2 regions of the Priestia sp. BR_2 genome follow, and region 2 is predicted to be linked to the other one. Evidence: riboswitches for the same ligand, from Rfam matches in the RefSeq annotation. Region 2 holds a riboswitch; the other holds the start of a gene.
The links. Region 2 has a riboswitch for S-adenosylmethionine ahead of RB298_RS23880 (methionine ABC transporter ATP-binding protein). Riboswitches for the same ligand answer to the same signal wherever they lie in the genome.
Positions count from the first base shown of each region.

Region 1: another riboswitch for S-adenosylmethionine. It lies ahead of metA (homoserine O-acetyltransferase MetA); the one in region 2 lies ahead of RB298_RS23880 (methionine ABC transporter ATP-binding protein).

Region 1 is NZ_JAVFHM010000165.1:31,908-39,445, forward strand. It holds gene RB298_RS07330 (ROK family protein) at 1-602, shown strand, start outside; gene RB298_RS07335 (HRDC domain-containing protein) at 788-1,813, shown strand; gene corA (magnesium/cobalt transporter CorA) at 1,965-2,900, opposite strand; SAM riboswitch class I at 3,343-3,471, shown strand; gene metA (homoserine O-acetyltransferase MetA) at 3,603-4,520, shown strand; gene RB298_RS07350 (PLP-dependent transferase) at 4,545-5,729, shown strand; gene RB298_RS07355 (aminotransferase class V-fold PLP-dependent enzyme) at 5,726-6,946, shown strand; gene mqnC (cyclic dehypoxanthinyl futalosine synthase) at 7,112-7,538, shown strand, end outside.
Region 2 is NZ_JAVFHM010000294.1:40,351-47,888, reverse strand. It holds gene RB298_RS23895 (SDR family oxidoreductase) at 1-194, opposite strand, end outside; gene RB298_RS23890 (MetQ/NlpA family ABC transporter substrate-binding protein) at 402-1,244, opposite strand; gene RB298_RS23885 (methionine ABC transporter permease) at 1,311-1,979, opposite strand; gene RB298_RS23880 (methionine ABC transporter ATP-binding protein) at 1,979-2,995, opposite strand; SAM riboswitch class I at 3,103-3,249, opposite strand; gene RB298_RS23875 (Cthe_2314 family HEPN domain-containing protein) at 3,371-4,090, opposite strand; gene RB298_RS23870 (hypothetical protein) at 4,116-4,439, opposite strand; gene RB298_RS23865 (COX15/CtaA family protein) at 4,526-5,500, opposite strand; gene RB298_RS23860 (thioredoxin family protein) at 5,750-6,094, opposite strand; gene RB298_RS23855 (DUF2515 family protein) at 6,233-7,538, shown strand, end outside.

The sequences.
Region 1 (7,538 bases), on a different contig from region 2:
CGATCGGATTTGATACGGATGTAAACGGAGCTGCTCTTGGAGAATATACGTGGGGGGCGGCCCAGGGACTGGACAGCTGTCTTTATATCACCATCGGAACGGGAGTGGGAGCAGGCGCCGTGGTATCCGGCGAACTGATTCACGGCCTGTCCCATCCGGAGATGGGGCATATTTACGTTCGCCGTCATCCGGAAGACAAATATGAAGGGACCTGTCCTTATCATGCAGACTGTTTGGAGGGGCTTGCTGCGGGACCGTCTCTTGGCAAACGCTGGGGTGTTCCCGGCGTGGAATTGACGCCGGATCATCCGGCTTGGGAGATGGAAGCTTATTATCTCGCTCAAGCGCTGATGAATTATGTCCTCATCTTGTCCCCTCAGCGGATCGTGATGGGTGGAGGCGTGATGAAGCAGGAGCAGCTGTTCCCGCTGATCCGCACGAAGCTTCAAGAGCTGCTGGCAGGATATGTTCAGCATCCAAGCCTTCATGACGGGATCGATCAATTCATCGTTCCGCCGATGCTCGGCGATAATGCGGGTCTCTGCGGCGCATTGGCATTGGCCAAGCTGGCAGTGGATGAAGCCAAAAGCATTCAAGCTTAGCCTGATTTCTTATATAGGGCAAGTTCAAAATGGATTGGATTCTATTACAGATTATGGTATTATAGTTTCAACAGTATAATGTATGGAACGAAGGAAGCACCTTTCTTGCCGCTGCGCGGAGGAGAGGTGCTTTTTTGCGTTGTTCCGCCATTATGCTGATTGCGTAAACGGGAGGTTATCGAGGGATGCAAATTGTGTTCATGAATCGGATGAGCGGAGCGGATGAGTCAGGTCATCTCCGTTCGGCCCAAGTATGGATCGGCGAGGAAGAAGGAGGATGGCGACTCGGCTGGCGGAATATGGAACCGGACGGTGAAGTTTCCGATGACGAATGGTATGAAGGCAACTCATGGAATGAGCTGCTATGCGTGTATCGGCACCAGCTTGCGAAGAAGCTCGGAGAAGGCTTCCGCCCGCTAATCGAAGGGGTATTCCATGAACCTGGGGAGACCAGGAGCAAGAATCTCGGCACTCAGAAGCTGCAGTGTTACAGCGAGCTGTACGGATCGGAGGAGCTGTACACGGAGCTGTGCGCCTGGCGCAGGAGAAAGGCAGCATCCGGAAGAAAAGCGCCCTATTTCATTGCCAGCAACCGGGTGCTGCGCATGATCAGCGCTTTTGTTCCCCAGAGTGAGGAAGAGCTGCTGCAGCTTCCGGGAATCGGGGTTAGCAAGGCTTCGGAGCACGGGGTGGAATGGCTGGAGATTACGACGAAAACCGAGCGAACCACCACGTTTCCACTGGATTGGGTGTATACGCAGCTGCCGGAAGAGGAGTTCTTGTCCTGGCTGTATAAACAAAAGGAACAGAGATATCAGCAGGAGCTTGAACGCTTCCGAACCCGCCGTGCGATGCTGATTGGCATAGCCGAGGGCGCTTCGCTGACCGAGCTTGAAGCGCGTACCTCGCTGTCGCGCCGGGATTTGGTCGAGGAATTGGAAGGGCTTGAGAAGGAAGGCTATGATACGGAGCAGCTGCTCCAGGTCGAATTGAACACGATGACGGCTGCGGAGCAGGAAAACGTATGGAAGGCGTTTGAAGAGTTGGGCGATACGTTTCTTAAACCTGTGTTACAGCGGGTATACGGACAGGGACAAGCGGAGAACGCAGAAGCAGAAGAGCTGGGCGGAACGGAGAGGCTGTATGAGCGGCTTCGTCTCATACGCATCCGCTTTCGGCGGGATCAGCCCGGCAAAGCGAATGCCGGTTAATCTGCCTTAAACGAAGTCAGGACGGATTCCCCGGTTGCAGGGAGATCCGTCCTGATGCTAATTCGCCGTGCTTGTAGATTGAGTTGTAGTTGCGGCGGTTCGTATGAACCGTTGTGATCCGGCCAGTACTCTCCCCTTTGACCAGGGTGCCTCATATCCAATCTTTTTTACGGAACAGGTAAAACATGAGTGCGCCGGCAAAAACCATGATGCCGATAACCACATAATAGGAATATCTCCAATGAAGTTCCGGCATATACTCAAAGTTCATGCCGTAGATGCCCGTAATCAGCGTCAATGGAATAAAGATCGTTGTAATAGCGGTAAACACGCGCATGATTTCATTGGCCCGATTGGCGATACTGGATTGGTAAGCTTCCCGAAGGTTCCCCATGAGATCCCGATAGGTCTCGAACGTTTCGGAAATTTTAACGGCATTTTCATAGATATCGCTGAAGTATTTCTGCAGCTGGTCATCGATCAGCCGAAGATCTTTTTTGTTGAGCGTATTGATAACTTCCTTCTGAGGTCCAAGCACCTTTTTCAACCAAAGAATCTCGCTTCGCAGACCGATGATCTCGCTGAGATGGGATTTTTTGGTATGCATCAGAATGTCTTCCTCCAGCTTTTCAATCCGCGCTTCAATTCGGTCCCCTACGGAGAAGTAGTTGTCCGTGACGAGGTCGATCAATAGATAGAGGAAGCGGTCGGGCGTGCTGACTTCATCCTCCCAGAGAAGCGGTTTGACGGTGCGGAGCTCATGGATCTTTTGCTTGGTCACCGTAATAATAAAATGCCTGCCCAGGAAAACATTCAATGCCCGAAGGAAAATCTCTTCGTCGTCAAACCGGATGCTGTTCACGACGATAAAATAGTGGTTCTCGTATATTTCAATTTTGGGACGCTGCTCCTCTTCGCTGAGGCAATCCTCAACGGCAAGATCATGCAGGGAGAAGAGGGGCTGCAGTTCGGCTAAATCATCCACGTCCGCATCCAGCCAGTAGAAGCCGCTGGCCGGAGCTGTCAGCGTCATTTCGATGTCATCAACAGGGGTAAATACGCCCGAATCGACCAACCGGATTTTCATCTGATATCACTCCTTTGTCTAATCCAAGCTGCTTAAGTCAAGCAGTTAAGGCACAGGATATCAGCCCACCGGTGTACGGGCATAAATCGAGGAAGGTTAGAATACGATAAAAAGCGCATGAAAAATAACGCTGCCCTCTGCCGGTAAGCTGATCTTGATCCTATGCGGTTGTGCGTCTTGTGCATCCAGTTTCTGGCTCGGGTCACCGTCCATCTTCCATGTCACCTCTTTCATACTCGGTTTTAAACAGCACTTGTCTAGTATAACGCCGGGTGTAGGACCTTTCAAGTGAAATCCGGAGCAGTCCAAGGGCCATGATATAGGGTATGGAAACCTTTGGTGAAGTGTGACAAACTCATGAAAAGGTTCTTGACGAAAAATTGAGGATGATTTAAAGTAGGTATCAATTACGAAACAATTCCAAACAACTGAATAAAGCGAAATCTTATCAAGAGCAGGTGGAGGGACTAGCCCTATGAAACCCGGCAACCGGCGGCAACATCGCACGGTGCTAATTCTTGCAGGAGATACGACGATTGTATAAGCCGTTGTATAGCCTGACAGATGAGAGAGGCGCATTGTGATACGTATATGATGACCTTTCTCTACTTCGAGAAAGGTCTTCTTGCGTTTATACAGTCTAACGCTCTTTCTCACAGCTTTATGGATGTATCATTTCATATTTCGAAGGAGTGAGCCGAGATGCCAATTAAAATTCCGGATGCCCTGCCGGCAAAGGAAGTTCTGGCTGGAGAAAACATTTTTGTCATGGATGAGAGTCACGCGTTTCATCAGGATATCCGCCCGCTGCGGATTGCGATCCTGAATTTGATGCCAACCAAGGAAACGACGGAGACCCAGCTGCTGCGATTGATCGGCAACTCCCCGCTCCAGGTGGATGTCGTCCTTCTTCACCCGAGTTCCCACGTATCGAAGAATACGTCGGCCGAGCATTTGAAATCATTTTACAAAACCTTTGAAGAAGTGAAGAACCGTCGTTTTGACGGCATGATCATTACAGGAGCTCCGGTCGAGCAGCTGGAGTTCGAAGAAGTGAATTACTGGGATGAGCTTACTGAAATTTTTGAATGGACCAAGACCCATGTAACCTCCACGCTCCATATCTGCTGGGCGTCGCAAGCCGGGCTTTATTATCATTACGGCGTGCCGAAATACAGCCTCGAGGAAAAGTGCTTTGGCGTATTTCCGCATACGATCAATGAAGCGTGTACCAAGCTGCTCCGCGGATTTGACGAAATGTTCTTTGTTCCGCATTCCCGTCATACGGAAGTTCGGCGCGAAGACATAACAGGCGTGGATGATTTGGTCATCCTGTCCGAGTCCGAGGAAGCAGGGATTTATTTGGTATCCAGCCGTGACGGCAAGCAGATTTTTGCCACAGGGCATTCCGAGTATGATGCGGACTCCCTGAAATGGGAGTATGACCGGGACGTTGCCAAAGGCATGGACATCGCGCTGCCGCGCAACTATTACCCGAACGACGATCCAACAAGAACCCCTCCGTCCATATGGCGCGCGCATGCAAACTTATTATTCACTAATTGGCTCAATTACTATGTATATCAGGAAACGCCATATGATATCGGTCCGCAAATTTAACAGCGTACGGGAGGAGAGTTTGTGATGGAGAAGAAACCTTTGAATATAGAGAGCCGGCTGGCACAGATCGGATCGGTGCAGGAACCGGTAACGGGAGCAGTGAATTTTCCGATTTATCAGGCTACGGCATACCGCCATCCTAAATTAGGCCAGAGCACGGGGTTTGATTATGCCCGCACCAAGAATCCGACCCGTTCGGTACTCGAGGATGCTTGCGCCGAGCTGGAATCCGGTGACGCCGGCTTTGCCTGCAGCTCGGGCATGGCGGCCCTTCAGACGATTTTTGCGCTGTTCGGTCAAGGCGATCACCTGATTGTGTCGCTCGATCTGTACGGAGGGACGTATCGGCTGCTGGAGCGGATCATGTCCAAGTTCGGGGTAACGGCAACCTACGTGGATACGAACGACTTGGATGCGCTGGAAGGATCCAGACGACCGAACACGAAGGCCGTATTTATCGAAACGCCGACCAATCCGCTCATGATGGTTACGGATATCGAAGCCGTCTGTACGTGGGCAAGACGCCATCAATTGATCAGCATCGTGGATAATACGCTGCTAACCCCGTATTTCCAGAGACCCATCGAGCTTGGGGCGGATATCGTCATACATAGCGCCACCAAGTATCTGGGAGGGCATAACGATGTGCTGGCAGGCATCATCGTGACGAAGGGCAAGGAATTATCCGAGGAGATGGCCTTCCTTCATAACTCCATCGGGGCGGTGCTTAGTCCTTCCGATTCCTATCAGTTAATGAGGGGAATGAAGACACTCGCGCTCCGCATGGACCGGCACGAATCGAATGCAACCGCGGTGGCAACTTTTTTGACAACCCACCCGGCGATCGGCGAGGTGTATTATCCTGCTCTGCCGGATCATCCGGGGCATGAGATCCAGAATCGCCAATCCAGCGGCAACACGGGCATCTTCTCCTTCAAGGTGAAGGACGCCCGCTATGTCGAGCCGGTGCTGCGGCACATCAAACTGATTGCATTCGCAGAAAGCCTCGGAGGCGTCGAGTCCCTGATGACATACCCGGCGGTCCAGACCCATGCGGACATCCCGCTTGAGATTCGGGAAGCGATCGGCGTGGACGACCGCTTGCTTCGGTTCTCGGTCGGCATCGAGCATGCGGATGACCTGATCGCGGATTTGGATGCTGCGCTGGGCGCGGCTATGGCAGAAGTGGAAGGGAGCAAAGGAGCATGAGCATCGATAAAGGTCTATCCGGCTTGGGAACGGAAACCAAGCAGGTATCAGTAAAACAGGGACACAAAGAAGAACTTCGTTTCGAGACGAAACTATTGCATTTCGGCGGGGAAATCGACCGGGCAACCGGCGCCTCAAGCGTTCCGATCTATCAAGCATCGACGTTTCATCATGAAGACGTCTTTAACCCGCCGCTGCACGATTACAGCCGTTCCGGCAATCCGACGCGGCAGGCGCTGGAAGATTATATCGCCCTCTTGGAAGGAGGCGTGCGCGGCTTCGCTTATGCATCCGGCATGGCGGCGATCTCCAGCTCGTTCATGCTGCTGTCCGCGGGCGATCACATGATCGTGACGGAGGACGTATACGGCGGAACCTACCGCCTGCTGACCAGCATACTGAGCCGTATGGGCATCGAGAGCACCTTCGTCGACATGACCGATCTGGATCAGGTGAAGGCGGCCCTCAAACCGAATACAAAAGCGGTTTATATGGAAACCCCTTCGAACCCGACCTTGAAAATTACCGACATCGGCGCCGTCACGGATTGGGCGAAGGAGCAAGGTCTGCTCACCCTGCTGGACAATACGTTCATGACGCCGTTCTATCAGCGCCCGATCGAGTTCGGCGTGGATATCGTCATCCACAGCGCAACCAAATTCCTTGGCGGACACAGCGATGTGCTGGCAGGTCTCGCCGTAGCCAGAACCCAGGAGCTGGGAGACCAGTTGAAACAGCTGCAAAATGGTTTGGGCACGGTGCTTGGAGTGCAGGATTCCTGGCTCCTTATGCGGGGCATGAAGACGCTCGGCACTCGGATGGCCCACTCCGAGCAAAGCGCGGCCAAGCTGGCGGCCTGGCTGCAGGGAAGAAGCGACATTGAGCAAGTGTATTATCCCGGCCTCTTGAATCATCCGGGACGGGAAGTCCATGAGAAGCAGTCGAGCGGTTACGGCGCGGTCATCTCCTTTGACGTCGGCTCAGGCGAGCGTGCGAAGCAGGTGCTGAACCGCGTGAAGCTGCCGCTGGTAGCCGTCAGCCTGGGAGCAGTGGAAAGCATCCTGTCGTATCCGGCGATGATGTCCCATGCGGCCATGGGCGAGAAGGTTCGGCATGAGCGCGGCATTACCGACGGTTTGCTCCGCTTCTCGGTCGGACTGGAGGATGTGGATGACCTGATTGCCGATTTGGACCAGGCCTTTTCTGCCAGCAGCTAAAGATTTTTTAGAAGCAATGAACCTCATTTGAAGATTTGCCAAATCATAGAATTCGGCATCCTGTCACGGACGGGATGTCGTTTTTAATGGCGGAATGTGGTAGGATGGGATAGACGAAGTTTTACTGGCGATTTGTATTTTGTTTTAAGTAGGGAGGCTGCAAGAATGAGTGCGGTAAACCGTATATTGGATAAAGCTTTACGCGGTGAGCGTTTAAATTTGGAAGATACCGTGACCCTTTTTGAGAGTGATGAGATCGAGAAGATTGGCCATGCGGCGGATGTGATGACCAAGCGCCTGCATCCGGATCCCATCACGACGTTTGTTATCGGCCGGAATATCAACTATACCAACATATGTGATGTATTCTGCCGTTTCTGTGCTTTTTATCGCAGACCCGGCTCTTCCGAGGGCTATGTTCTGCCGGATGAGACGATCTTCCAGAAGATTCAGGAAACCGAGGACGTTAACGGCACTGAAATTTTGATGCAGGGCGGAGTCAATCCGGATTTGCCTTTCAATTATTATACGGATCTGCTTCGCAATATTAAGAAGCGGTTCCCTAACATTACGATGCATTCCTTCTCCCCGG
Region 2 (7,538 bases):
TCGCTGGCGATATCGGCTTTAATCGCGATGGATTTCACGCCAAACCCCTCGATTTCACGGGAAAGCGTCTCCGCTTCATCCTTGCTGTTCACATAATTTATGGCTATATGACATCCCTGCCGTGCTAACGACAGTGCCGTCATTTTTCCCAAACCTGTCGCACTGCCTGTAATCAGCGCCACTTTTCCCTTCAAGGCTTTCCCTCCTCAGATGGATATCCTTCCTTCAGTATAAAAGATTTGATAAGGCCGAACAACTTGCTTCCGACCAGGAATGGCCATTCGACAGAAAAAGAAAGAAAAAAGGGCCTATCCGCAAAGACCGATGGGTCTCTTGGATAATGCCCTTTCTTCACATATACGATGAATTCATATACATTATATCGAGCTTTACTGCTCGAATTAGAATGCCGGGATGACGGCACCTTTGTACTCTTCTTCAATAAAGGTTTTCACGTCCTCGGAAGTCAGCGCCTTCGCCAGTTTTTGGATGGCGTCGGAGTCCTTGTTGTCCGGACGGGCTACCAGCAGGTTGGCATAAGGATTGTCCTTGTCTTCGATGAAGAGCGCATCCTTCGTTGGGTCCAGTCCCGCTTCCAGCGCGTAGTTCGTATTGATGACAGCCAGATCCAGCTCATCCAGCATACGAGGCAGCATAGCGGCTTCAACTTCCTTGAACTCCAGGTTCTTCGGATTTTCTACGATATCCTTGGCGGTTGCTTCCAGCTTGCTTTCGTCGTTCAGCTTAATCACGCCGTTCTTGGACAGCAGCGTCAATGCACGGCCAGCATTAGAAGGATCATTCGGAATGGCTACAACCGCTCCATCCTTCAGCTCATCCACAGATGTAATGGTTTTGGAGTACGCACCCAGCGGCTCCACGTGCACGGCGATCACGGACTCCAGGTCCAGTTTGCGCTCTTTGATTTCGTTATCCAGGTAAGGCTTGTGCTGGAAGAAATTCGCGTCCATTTCTTTGGAATCCACTTGCGTATTCGGCAGCACATAATCCGTGAATTCTACGATTTCCAGGTTTACGCCCTCTTTTTCAAGCGCAGGCTTGATATGCTCGAGAATCTTGGCATGCGGTGATGGCGAAGCCCCTACTTTCAAGGTCACGGTCTCTTGACCGCCGCCTCCCGTTGTTCCCCCTGGCTCGGATGCGTTATCCGCAGGCTTGCTGCCGCATGCAGCCAGCACCGTAACCAAGGTCAAGCTGATCAATGCCAATGTCCATTTTTTCATTCTAAAACTCTCCCTCCGAAAAATATATGATTTATATATTGTCTTTCTTGAAGCCTCATCAATCCGTTATTTTCTTGTAAAATGCCGCACCAGACGATCTCCTGCCATCTGCAGCAGCTGGACCAGGACAATCATCAGCACGACAGCCAGAATCATGATCTCGGTCTCATAACGGTAATAGCCATACTTAATGGCCAAATCCCCTAAACCGCCGCCCCCGACTTGACCGGACATCGCGGTGTAAGATACCAGGGTTACAATCGTGATGGTCATCCCGGCCAGCAGGCCCGGACGAGCCTCCGGAAGGAGCACTCTCCATACGATTTGGCTTGTCGAGGAGCCCATGGCGTGAGCCGCCTCGATCACGCCTTTATCCACTTCATTCAAAGCCGTTTCCACGAGCCTTGCGAAGAATGGAGCAGCGCCGATCACCAGCGGCGGAATGGTGCCCAGCACGCCGTACGAAACACCTACGATCGACTTCGTAATCGGGATCATCGCCACGATCAGGATGATGAACGGAACCGAGCGCAGAATGTTTACAATGAACGACAGAATCGTGTAGCCGAAGCGTACCAACCCGGACGTGGACCTTGCGGCCATGTAGAGCAGCACGCCGACCGGCAGTCCGATGATGAAGCTGAACAAGGCCGAAGCTCCCAGCATCCGCAGGGTATCCAATGTTGCCGTCCATATCTCTTTCCAGTCGATCTGGGTAAAATCAAGTCCGAACATCAATGAATCACCTCCACGTCTAGTCCTTGTTCAAGCAGCCTCCGGATCGTATCTTCAATTGCGCGTTCTTCCCCTTCGAAACGAACGATGAGCTGGCCGTACGGCGTTTCTTTGATCGTAGAGATCGTGCCCTGCAGAATCGCAAAATTCACGCCCGTCTCATGAACGGTATGGGACAGGATCGATTCGTACGTTTTCGACCCCAGGAACGTGATTTGAACCGCTCTTGAAGGGCCGTTTACCTGACCCTGCATAGCCAGTCGCAGCGCTTCGCCGCTGTCCATCTCCTGGCGGATGAATTCCTGCGTCACTTCATGCTTCGGCTTCAGGAACACTTCCGTTACCGGTCCTTGCTCTACGATGCCGCCCTGATGAATAACGGCGACCCGGTCGCATATGCTCTGAATGACGTGCATCTCATGGGTAATCAGCACGATCGTCAGATGAAACTTTTTGTTAATGTCCAGCAGCAGGCGCAGAATCGAATCCGTCGTCTGCGGGTCAAGGGCCGAAGTGGCCTCGTCGCACAGCAGCACTTCGGGATCGCTCGCGAGCGCCCTGGCGATGCCCACCCGCTGCTTCTGGCCCCCTGACAGCTGGGACGGGTATTTGTCGCGATGCGCCTCCAAGCCGACCAAAGCCAGCAGCTCGGATACTTTGCGCTCCAGTTCGGCCTTCGGCGTCTTGATCAGACGCAGCGGAAACGCAATGTTATCGTACACCGTCGCGGAAGACAGCAGGTTAAAGTGCTGAAAGATCATTCCGATTTTACGGCGCTCCGCCTGAAGCTGCTTCTTGCCGAGCGACGTCAAATTTTTGCCGTTGACCCACACCTCGCCCGAGGTGGGACGCTCCAGTAAATTGATGCAGCGGATCAATGTACTTTTACCTGCACCGGAGTGTCCGATCACTCCGAAAATTTCTCCTTTTTCAATCGACAAATCCAATTCGGACAACGCAGTTGTTAATGACCCGGCTTTTCCGTACTGCTTCGTCAATTGCTTGAGCTCAATCAATCCGATAATCCTCCTTTTTCCTTAGCTTCATATCTATTTACCCAAAAGAAAAGAGCCTCTTTTTGTAGAATCAAAAAGGGCCCTCTTTACGTAAAAGTCAACGCCTTTTCTCATCTGTCAAAGCTGAAGGTATCCCATAGCTTTGAAGGAATTAGCACCATGTCACTCCAAGCGTCATCGCATTATGCAATGGTACGCAAGAAGTCGGTTGCCGGGCTTCATCGGGCCTGTCCCTCCGCCTCTCTCGATAAGAAAACATCGATATGAAATTTTTCCGATTAAATTGATCTGATTTGATAACATTTAATGAATGCAATAGTTAGTATAGATTCTTTTCAGGCTTTTGTCAAAAGGAATTTCATGGCGATTTTGTGCCTAAGCCCGCACTCCATTTTCAGTCCACAGCTTGTTCGTATATTTATACGAGGCGGCCAGGCTGCGGCATACCATATCGATGCCCTGTTGGAGATCGTCCAGGTGCTTGTCGATATCCTCCAGCTCGATTTTGTCGGACAGTCCTTGATGGCGCTGCCACAAATCATCCTGCATCTCGGAGTTCATGTAGTGAATTTCAGCGTTGCGCCTTTTGCGGAGCGCGTTCAGCGGTGCTTTGTAGCGATCTTTGATCGCTTCCAGCTCTTCAGCCAGCTCACCGTGGGCCTTCAAAAATCTGAACTGCCGCAGGACCGTAAAATAAGAAAAATGCGCCTTAACCTTGGAGGTATGCAGATCAAACAAATCGTTCAGCACCGTGCCCAGCTTGTCAAGGATCGAGAATACGCGGATGAAGCCGTTTTTGTAAAAATACACATATCGTTGATATTCCCCTTGCTCCTGAATCGACATATCATCGATGTAACCCGATTTAACCGATTGACTGAAATGCTTGGCCGCATTCCAGCTCTGCTCCAGCTCATCCAGGGAGACGATCAGTCCCCGGGTCCAAATCTCCAGCTTGCGAAAATCATGCGTCGGATCTTGATTTTTATCCATTTCCTTCTGCAGCAGCCGGGTTGTCTTCACCATCGACTCGATGGCTTCCTCCAGCAGGCCGTTGTTCTGCCGGGGCTGTTCCCCAAGTAACATTCGAAGCATGGCGGTACCCCCTCGCGTCATCAGATTAACCTTGGTTCTTGATCTCGATTGTGCCAATGCCAATATAGTCATTCCAGCGCTCAGCGGCCGTCTTCACGGCGATATCCTCGCGCGGGGGCAACTCATCCGGATCGCCATCAGGCCCTTCGGCATCCCCTTGACTGGCAGATGACCCATCATCTGCTGCGCCAATCCGGGTTCGTCCTGTTAGGATGCCCCCGAAACGGGAAGACAACTCCATAAGCATGGAGCGACTTGTGATTTCTCCGGTGTTATTAAATATAAACAAATTCGTTGCCTTATCAAACCTTTTCGATACGGCTGCCGGCAGCTCCTTTCTATACAACAAAGCCCTCGAACTCCGGTCCGGGGACTTTGCATGCATGTATGCTATAGAATATTGGATTTTCTTAACGGAATGATCGGCGTTCTTCCTTATACGATCTTTTCGCGGGGCACGTCGTGGCCCTTCCGTATTTCGGCTTCGAGCGGCTTGCTGAGCTGCCATACCCGGACGCTTAAATAACACAGTACGCCGAACAGCGCCGAGATCAGCAGCGTATGACCCAGTGCGGAGAATACGTAAACTTCCTCGTTATGCATCGTAGCCATGATGAGGGCGCCGCTGAACACCTGCAGCAGGCACAGCACGGTTGCCGAAATGCCCAGCATCTGGATCTCCCGGTTATCGCGATTGCGCCAATATGCAAAATGCCCCATCACCGCCACCACGATCAGCAGCAGAAGCGCGGCCACGCGGTGCATAAAGGCGATGCCGACCCCTCCGCTCAGCTCCGGTATCACTTCTCCGTTACACAACGGCCAGCCGGAGCAGCCTTCCCGGGAATCGGTATGGCTGACGAATGCACCGATATACACCACGATGTAGCTGTATAACGTTGTGCCCCAGACTAAATTACGGAAGCCCTTGCCCACCCGCGGCAATCGCTCCAGGTCAGCGGGTCCCTTCGCTTGTTCGATTCGGCGCATGCCCAAAGCCAGCATGACCGAACTGGCAAAAGCAATCAGCGAGAAGCCAAAATGCAGCGCCATGATCGCCGCCGATTGAGGTTTAACCACCGCGAGGGCCCCCATGATGGCTTGTACCACGACGAATATCGAGGTTCCGATGACGTAAGCCATCAAATCCCGGCGGTCCCGCTTGTACTTCCAGAACGCAATCAGCGAAGCCAAGGCGGCCAAGCCGGCCATTCCGCTTACGGCCCGGTGGGAATATTCGATCATCGAGGACACCGTGTAAGCGGGAACAAATTTGCCGTTGCACAGCGGCCACTCTTGGCCGCAGCCAAGCCCCGACCCCGTCTTTGTCACAACCATGCCCCCGAAAGTCGCGCAGAACATAATTAAGCATGTTATGTAACTCAGCCACTTTAATTGTTTATCGTTCACTTATCTCACCTGCTGCTCATAATCATTCACTATTCAAAACCTATACAGGATCGCATCATATACAGTCCACATTTCATTATACCTGATTCTTCAGCCCCGGTCACTTGAGCGATTGTGACAAAATGTTCAAAAATGAACAAAACCTTCATGCTCAAGGTACTTGACTTCGCAATTCCCCTCATAATATCCAATGTAAAAACAACACCGCCGCCCGTTATAGCTCAAAGGCGGCGGTGCTATCGTCACTGCTTACTTGTGAATCGTACCGTATACGTCTACGGCACGCTGCAGGAAATCTTCAATCTCCTCGCGCGATTTGCGGAGTTTGTTAACGTAGCGAACCAGCTCGCGACCGTCAGAGTATGCAACAAAGCTAGGGATGCCCAGAATATTTTGCTGCTGACTCACGTCACCGACAGCATCGACGTCAACTTCCACCAGAGTCAATTGGTTGGAGAACTTCGTCTCAACCTCCGGCATGAATGGATCGATAAACTTGCAATCGCCGCACCAGTCCGCTTTAAATACGGCAACTGTCAGTCGTGGAGACTGGATTGCAACCTGAAATTCTGCTTCTGAAGTGATTTTTTCCATTAGTTATCTCCCCTTTACGTCGAATTCCTTCACCCCTAGTGAATCAAATTGTTGAGTGGAAGTCAAATTTTAGAGCATACTGACTGTATGAGGTTCACGGTCTGGAATTATCATCAGAAAGTGCAGGTGACAACCGGCATGCACTCGCACGGAGCCAAGGACAAACCAAATCGGGGCAGGGATTACGGGGCATGGACAGCCGCCATTCCGCAAGCCCTGGCAGAATCATGGTCGGGTATGGTGGCAGCTTGGCGATATTCCTTAAAGCTTCGGATGAACAGGCATGAATTGCAGTGGGATCCTACAGCCGTCAGGGCCATTCGCAGGCAGCTCAAGAACATTCTCTCCTCCCATCCCTATCTGCCGCAGGGCATTTCTTCGTTTCTCCCTCTGCAAGAAGGTCACAGCGATATTCGCGGTCATGAGCCGGACCTGCAGCCAACGGATGAGGAGCAAGAGCTGGTTCATCGCATTCAGGAGGCCGCTGCCGCCGCCAACCGAAGCAACGTGACCCGAACCAAGGCCTATTTGGACTGTTACGAGTCGCATCCGGAGCTGCATTGGGCCTTCCTTGCCCATATGGTATCACGCAATGCCGGATGGAATATGAGCGATCTGAAGGGCGGGCTGAAGTCGGATCTCATGGCCCCCCCATTCCAAAACCATCTGTACAGTTTCCTGGAGCGCTGCAATGCGCTGATTTTTCAGGATGCCTATCCGCAGCTGCTTCTCTATATGCACAGTCGAAAAATAGGAAAACCCTTATTCCATTTGCTCCCCCGCTTCCATGTTTCATCGTTCATGACGCCGTTCTGGGAACGGTTCTGGAACGACCAAGGCAGTTCGCTGCTTACGGTCGCCCTCATCATTAATGAACAGAACTATATTGAGGGGCGGGTGGCAAGACATCCTTTTTACCGTCAGCATATTTTGCAGGATCCCCTCTTCCGGATGCATGAGCTAACCCGGTTGAATCAGATCGTATTTCCGCTGGGTCATAACCAACAGACAAGCACAGACTCTGCCGAAAATCCCGTATCCCCTACCCGGCCGCTGGCCGGACTCACCATCCCCAAGTTTGACGACCTGTCCATCCGGATCAAGGCAGGCCGCTCGCTGTACGCTTTACTGTTCGGTTACGAGGATATCTACCATGCCGTGCTGGCATTCGCTCGTTCCACCAAGCATCAGGGCTCGCGCGCTGAATATTGGCCGGCGTTATTTACGCCGACGCGGGATCAAGCCATGAATCACGGCCACGAGGGGCTTGAGCTTATCCAATCGGAATGGCTGCCGGACGGCCGTCGTCTGTATAGCCCCCGTCTCGAGGAGATCTGGCAGGATGAAACCCCGGAACCGATTCCCCGGTACGACTGGTATCAGGGCCACGCGATGTTTAAGCATATTCGCAAACCGAAACCGCCGATGCTGCCGGATATCACCC